Regions from separate parts of the Streptomyces sp. NPDC051051 genome, predicted to be linked through region 2. Evidence: riboswitches for the same ligand, from Rfam matches in the RefSeq annotation. Region 2 holds a riboswitch; the other holds the start of a gene.
What was found. Region 2 has a riboswitch for S-adenosylmethionine ahead of thrC (threonine synthase). Riboswitches for the same ligand answer to the same signal wherever they lie in the genome.

Region 1 (3,330 bases), on a different contig from region 2:
GTCCAGCGGGCTCGCCGGCAGGCGGTAGAAGTTGGCCAGCCGGGTGGAGTACTGACTGCGCAGGATGTCCGGGTCGGCCCGGGTCAGGTTGCCCCACACGGCGTCGAAGCCACCGGACTGCAGCGTCGGGGCGAACTGGGTGATCTGCCGTTCCTCGAGTACCACGTCGATGCCCACGGCCTTGAGCTGCTGCTGGATCAGCTCCAGTGCGGGCTGGTTCGTGGCCGCGTTGGCGAACCACGTGACGGACAGCCTCAGTCTGCCGCCGTTCTTCGTCCGGATGCCGTCACTGCCCGTCTTCCAGCCGGCCGAGTCCAGCAGGGACTTCGCCTTCGCCGCGTCGTGGACCAGCTCCGGGCCGAGGTCGGCGTAGTCCGGTGTGGTGTGCGCCAGTATGCTGGTGGCCGGCTGCGTACCGGTCGGGAACACGACGTCGACGATCTGCTGCCGGTCGATGGCGAACAGGATCGCCTGACGCACCTTCACGTCCTTCAGCAGTGGCCGGGAGTTGTTCAGCCCCAGGTGGAACACGTTGCCCGGGTTGGCCCGCCGCAGCAGGTCCACGTGAGCGCCCTTGAGCGCCGCCTCGTCGGCCTTGCCCACGCTGCTGATCGCGTCCACCTGACCGGACTGGAGGCTGCCGGTGCGCACCCCTGCCTCGGGCACCACCTTGAACACCAGCTTGTCGAGGTACGCCGCGCCCTTCTTGGTCCACAGCGAGGAACCCCAGTCGTAATCGGCGCGCTTGGCCAAGGTGATCGACTGGTTCTGCACGTACTGCTTCAGCGTGAACGGGCCGCTGCCGGCGATTCCCCGGCTGCACTTCTGCTGCGGGGACCTCTTCACGCTCGCCGACGACTCGATGCCCAGTGAGAACGTGGAAGTGGCCTGCAGGAACTGGGCGTTGGGCTGCTTGAACTTCACCCGCACAGTGAGCGGGTCGACCACGGAGGTGCTTTCCACGCCGCTCAGGTACCCCTGGGCCAGGCCCCCCAGGGCGCCCAGCTTCGGTACCGCGTCGAAGTTGTCCTTGACCACCTGCGCGGTCAGCGGCGTCCCGTCGCTGAAGGTGACACCGGATCTGAGGTGGAAGGTGAAGGTCGTCGCGTCCGGGCTGATGTCCCAGCTCTTCGCCAGCCACGGCACGATCTTGCCGGTCCTGGGGTCCTGGTCGGTCAGGGAGTCGACCACCTGGCGCAGCGAGTAGACGGTGTCGTTGCTGGCGACCTGCTGCGGATCCACGCAGCCGGCGTCGGAACCCACCGCGAAGGTCAGTGTGCCGCCGGACCTGGCCTGGCCGCTGTCGTTGCTCGAACCGCTGCCGCTGCCGGACGAGCATGCGGTCAGCAGCACACTGGTTGTCAGGAGTGCGGTCAGTGCCGCCCGTCGGGCAGTGCGGGAATTTGGATGCGATATCACGGAATGATTTCTCCTACTCGAAAGCCGTCACGCACGTTTCCGTGCGGACATGGAGAGGCATGGACGGTGTCGCCCCCGGGGAAGAGCGACACGGTCAAAGGGCGTAGGGCGGGAAAAGATCAGGAGGTTGCTGCGGGCGTCAGAGCCAGCGGTGAACGTCCTCGGACAGCCGACGGGACTCGGTCAGCCACGACACAGGCAAGTGGTGATGCGCTGCAGGTCGATGTGGCGTCGGCGGGAGAATCGGGAGAGAGCCGCCACGGCCGTGCTGGAGGGACTCGAGACGCTGCTGTGCCGCACGCTCATTCCTCCAGGTCCAGGCCCTGCCACGGGGCCACGCGCTTGCCGGGTGGGCGACCCGGCCGGGCTTTCACCTGGAGCACCCCACCGCGTCGGAGGGTTGCCGGTCAGCAAGCCAGGGCTTCACGCTGACACTCAATGCCACTTGAAACTTTACCGATCGCCGCCGTGATCCGTCAATGGAGCCGGCCGCAGTCCGAGCCGCGTCGGTCGGTGATCGCAGGAGGCCGGGCCGCGTGATCGAGATCGTCGAAGGTGACCGCCGCATCGCATGCGACCGGTGCGGCGGGGTGTGCCCGGCGTGCGTGTTCGGCAGGGCCCCGACGGTGTTCCTGTGATCGCGCGACGGGACAACTGCCAGACCTGCTTGCGGCGTGAGGCGTACTGACCGGCCGACGTGCTGTTCGTCGCACCACCGGTGACCGCGGTCCCTTCCGGCTCGTGCTTCCGCGATGCGGCGGGACTCGACGAGTCCGGCCTGCCCGGCGGGTACCGGCACGAACTCGGCTGCGGCAAGGGAAGGGAGCTCGATGCCCGTACCGCGGTCGGGCCCGGTCGCCGACACCGGTGACCCCGTCCACGGCGGCGGCCGCCGCCCGGCCACGACCGACATCGGCCTCATCGCCGTCACGTCGGCGAGGCGCTCTACGCTCTCCGCGGGGCACGAGTCGGGGTCCGCATCGGCTGGCGTACGCGCAGGGGGAACCGGGTGGAGTGGGGACTGGGAGCGGTCGGCGTCGTGGTCGGGCTGCTGATCGCCGTGGTGACCGCCCCGGTCGGGGTGTCCGGGGCCGTCTTCCTGCTGCCGGTGCAACTGAGCGTGTTCGCTGTCCCCGACCCGGCCGTCACCCCCACGAACCTTCTCTACAACGTCGTAGCAGGGCCAGGTGCCCTCCTGCGCTACCGGCGTGCCGGTGCCCTGCGAGGCCCGCTCGTCCGCCGGCTGGTGACGGGCACGCTCCCCGGCGTGGTTCTCGGCGCGGTCATCCGCGTCTTCGCCCTGCCGGGCCCACACGTCTTCCGGCTCCTGATCGCCGCCCTGATGCTGCCGCTCGGCATCTGGCTGATCACCGGGACACTCCGCCCCGCGCGCTTGGAGAGCCCGCGCCCCGAGCCCGCGCCCCGGACGGTCACCGGCCTCGCGCTCGCCGTCGGGGTCGTGGGCGGGATCTACGGCATCGGCGGTGGCTCAATCCTCGGCCCCGTCCTGGCCGGCCGCGGGGTCCCTGTCGCCAAGGTCGCCCCCGCCGCGCTCGCCTCCACCTTCGCCACGTCCGTCGTCGGAGCCTCCACCTACGCGTTGCTGTCCCTGGCCCGAACCGGCAGCATCGCCCCCGACTGGTCCCTCGGCCTGGCCTGCGGCCTCGGCGGCCTCATCGGCAGCTACCTGGGTGCCCGCCTCCAGCCCCGTCTGCCCGAAACACTCCTCCGTCTGCTGCTGGGCACCCTCGCCACCGCCCTCGGCGCCCTCTACGCGATCGACACGCTCAGCTGACCCCCGCGACGGGCGGGGTCCCCCGCCGAAGGCCGCAGGGGGGACAGCCACTGACGGCGAACCCGGGCTGTCGCTCCCCGCGCGGCGGACCGGGCCGGCACACCGTGGAACACGTG
Region 2 (3,330 bases):
CGGCCACGGCCGGGATGATGGAGACGCCGGCGCCGTCCGGGGTCGCCGTCTCCAGCCCCTGCTCGAAGCGCACGTCGTCGTCGTTGACGTACACGTTGACGAACCGGCGCAGCTTGCCCTGGTCGTCCAGGACGCGGGCGGCGATGCCGGTGTGGTTCTTCTCCAGGTCGGTGATGACCTCGCCGAGGGTCGCGCCCTCGGCCGGGACCTCGGCCTTGCCACCGGTGTAGGTGCGCAGGATGGTCGGGATGCGGACGGTCACGCTCATGCGAGGCCAGCCTCTCGGAAGGAGTCCAGGTTGGGGCGGATGGTGGCGGTCAGACCGGTGCCGGCCACCGCGTCGAGGGTCTTGAGGCCGTCGCCCGTGTTGAGGACGACGGTGGTCTTCGTCGGGTCCAGGAGACCGTTCTCGATCAGCTTCCTGGTCACACCGACCGTCACGCCGCCGGCGGTCTCCGCGAAGATGCCCTCGGTCTGCGCCAGCAGCTTGATCGCGTCGACCACCTGCTCGTCGTTCACGTCCTCCACCGCGCCACCGGTACGGCGCGCGATGTCCAGGACGTAGGGCCCGTCCGCCGGGTTGCCGATGGCGAGGGACTTGGCGATGGTGTCCGGCTTCTGCGGCCGGACCACGTCATGCCCCGCCTTGTAGGCGACGGACACCGGCGAGCAGCCCTCGGCCTGCGCACCGAAGATCTTGTACGGCCCGTCCTCGACGAGGCCGAGCTTGATCAGTTCCTGCAGCCCCTTGTCGATCTTCGTGAGCTGCGAGCCGGAGGCGATCGGCACGACGAGCTGGTCGGGGAGCCGCCAGCCGAGCTGCTCGCAGATCTCGTACGCCAGCGTCTTGGAGCCCTCGGCGTAGTACGGCCGCAGGTTGACGTTGACGAAGCCCCAGCCCTCGCCGGCCGGGTCGCCGATCAGCTCGGAGCAGAAGCGGTTCACGTCGTCGTAGTTGCCCTCGATGCCGACGAGTTCGCCGCCGTAGATCGCGGCCATGACGACCTTGCCCTGCTCCAGGTCGTGCGGGATGAACACGCAGGAGCGGAAACCGGCGCGGGCGGCGGCGGCGCCGACGGCACCGGCCAGGTTGCCCGTGGAGGAGCAGGAGAGGGTGGTGAAGCCGAAGGCGCGGGCGGCCTCGATGGCCTGGGCGACGACGCGGTCCTTGAAGGAGTGCGTCGGGTTGCCGGAGTCGTCCTTGACGAACAGCTTGCCGGCGTCGACGCCCAGCTCGCGGGCCAGGTTGTCGGCCTGGACGAGCTTGGTCCAGCCGGGGTTGATGTTCGGCTTCTCCGCCACGTCGGCCGGGACGGGCAGCAGCGGCGCGTAGCGCCAGATGTTCGCGGGGCCCGCCTCGATGCGCTTGCGGAGCTCCTCGGTCTCGTAGGACGAGAAGTCGTACGCGATCTCGAGCGGGCCGAAACACTCCTCGCAGGCGAAGACCGGGCCGAGGGGCACGCGGTGTCCGCACTCGCGGCAGGAGAGCGCCGTGGCGGGACCGAGATCGACGGAGTTCGTGGTGCTTGCAACTGTCTGCGCAGCCATGTGAGGCGAGGCCCTTTCTCCTCATCTTCCTCACGACGCATCTCGCCGTGAGACGGATTTGGCACCTTCCCTAGCCGGGAGCCTCGCCACATCGACGTGACGCGTGGGCGGTCACGCCTGGCGGCGCGCGCGGCTGGAGGGTTGCCGGGGCTTCATCGGGCCGTATCCCTCTGCCCCTCTGGATGAGCGGTATGAAGTTGTGAACAGCGGCCACCTCGGACATGCGATGGTCATCCGCGTTGTTCAAGACTGTAACCGAAGGCCAGGACAGTTGAGACAGACGTCCGAACCGCGAGATGGATCACACGGTCACCCCGCGTGCACCGCGTGTGATCACGACAGTGAGGAGCCGCAGACCGTGCTGAAAGAAGCTGAAGCCTGGCTGGCCACCCGCTCCTGGTCCGTGACCGACCGCCCGCTGCACCGCGTCCTGGCCGCGAAGCGCGCCTCGGGCCAGTCGGTGTCCGTGGTGCTGCCCGCCCTGAACGAGGAGGAGACGGTCGGTGACATCGTCGCGGTCATCCGCCACGACCTGATGCGGCAGGTGCCCCTCGTCGACGAGATCGTCGTCGTCGACTCGGGCTCCACCGACCGCACGTCGCAGGTCGCCGCGGCGGCCGGGGCGCGCGTCGTCCACCGGGACGAGATCCTGCCCCGGATACCGGCCGTGCCGGGCAAGGGCGAGGTGCTGTGGCGGTCGCTGCTCGTGACGACCGGGGACATCGTCTGTTTCGTCGACGCCGACCTCAAGGAGTTCTCCTCCGACTTCGTCTCGGGGATCGTGGGCCCGCTGCTCACCGAGCCCGGCGTGGACCTGGTCAAGGCGATGTACGACCGCCCGCTGGGCGGCGCTGCGGGCCAGGGCGGCCGGGTCACCGAACTCATGGCCCGCCCCCTGCTCAACATGCACTGGCCGCAGCTGGCCGGCTTCGTGCAGCCGCTCGGCGGCGAGTACGCGGCCCGCCGCAGCCTGCTGGAACAGCTCCCGTTCCCCGTCGGCTACGGCGTGGAGCTGGGCATGCTCGTCGACGCCCTGCACCTGGTCGGCCTGGACGCCCTCGCCCAGGTCGACGTCGGCGTCCGCAAGCACCGCCACCAGGACGGGCAGGCACTCGGCAGGATGGCGGCGGCGATCTACCGCACCGCGCAGCTCCGGCTGGCCCGCGGGCACCTGATCCGCCCCGCCCTCACCCAGTTCGAGCGGAGCGCGGACGGCTTCGAGCCGCGCACCTACTCCGTGGACACCGAGGAACGGCCGCCGATGGCGGAGATCGCCGAGTACGCGGAACGCAAGGTCGCCTGACGGGCCGTGGGTGCGGCCGGCCGGACACGACCGCACCACCCGGTCCGGCGGCCGTACACGGCCGGACATGACCCGGCCACGGACCGCATCCGTACGTTTGAGCGTTTACGGACCGGGCTAGGTTGTGGCGTATGGCTTCCACGCGTGCTGCTGTTGCTGAGGGTGCTCAGGTGCTGGTCGCGTCCAACCGCGGCCCGGTCTCCTACCAGGTGCGCGAGGACGGTTCGCTGCACGCCAGAAGGGGCGGCGGCGGACTGGTCTCGGGCCTGTCGGCGATCGGGCCGGACGCGGGCGCCCTGTGGGTGTGCTCGGTGCTCTCCGACGACGACCGCGAGGCGGTGCGGCGCGGGGTCGGCGAGGACGGCGTCCGGATGCTCGACATCCCGGCCGACGTGCACGCCGACGCGTACAACGGCATCGCCAACTCCGTGCTCTGGTTCATCCACCACCTGCTGTACCAGACCCCGCTGGAGCCCGTC

Region 1: linked by a shared signal. The riboswitch ahead of AB0N31_RS00650 (putative leader peptide) and the one ahead of thrC (threonine synthase) in region 2 are both predicted to bind S-adenosylmethionine.

The regions. Positions count from the first base shown of each region.
Region 1 is NZ_JBFBCB010000001.1:130,416-133,745, forward strand. It holds gene AB0N31_RS00645 (ABC transporter substrate-binding protein) at 1-1,419, opposite strand, end outside; gene AB0N31_RS00650 (putative leader peptide) at 1,603-1,725, opposite strand; SAM riboswitch class IV at 1,753-1,862, opposite strand; gene AB0N31_RS00655 (sulfite exporter TauE/SafE family protein) at 2,429-3,214, shown strand.
Region 2 is NZ_JBFBCB010000043.1:35,919-39,248, reverse strand. It holds gene AB0N31_RS27785 (MoaD/ThiS family protein) at 1-268, opposite strand, end outside; gene thrC (threonine synthase) at 265-1,548, opposite strand; SAM riboswitch class I at 1,567-1,737, opposite strand; gene AB0N31_RS27775 (glucosyl-3-phosphoglycerate synthase) at 1,907-2,851, shown strand; gene AB0N31_RS27770 (trehalose-6-phosphate synthase) at 2,983-3,330, shown strand, end outside.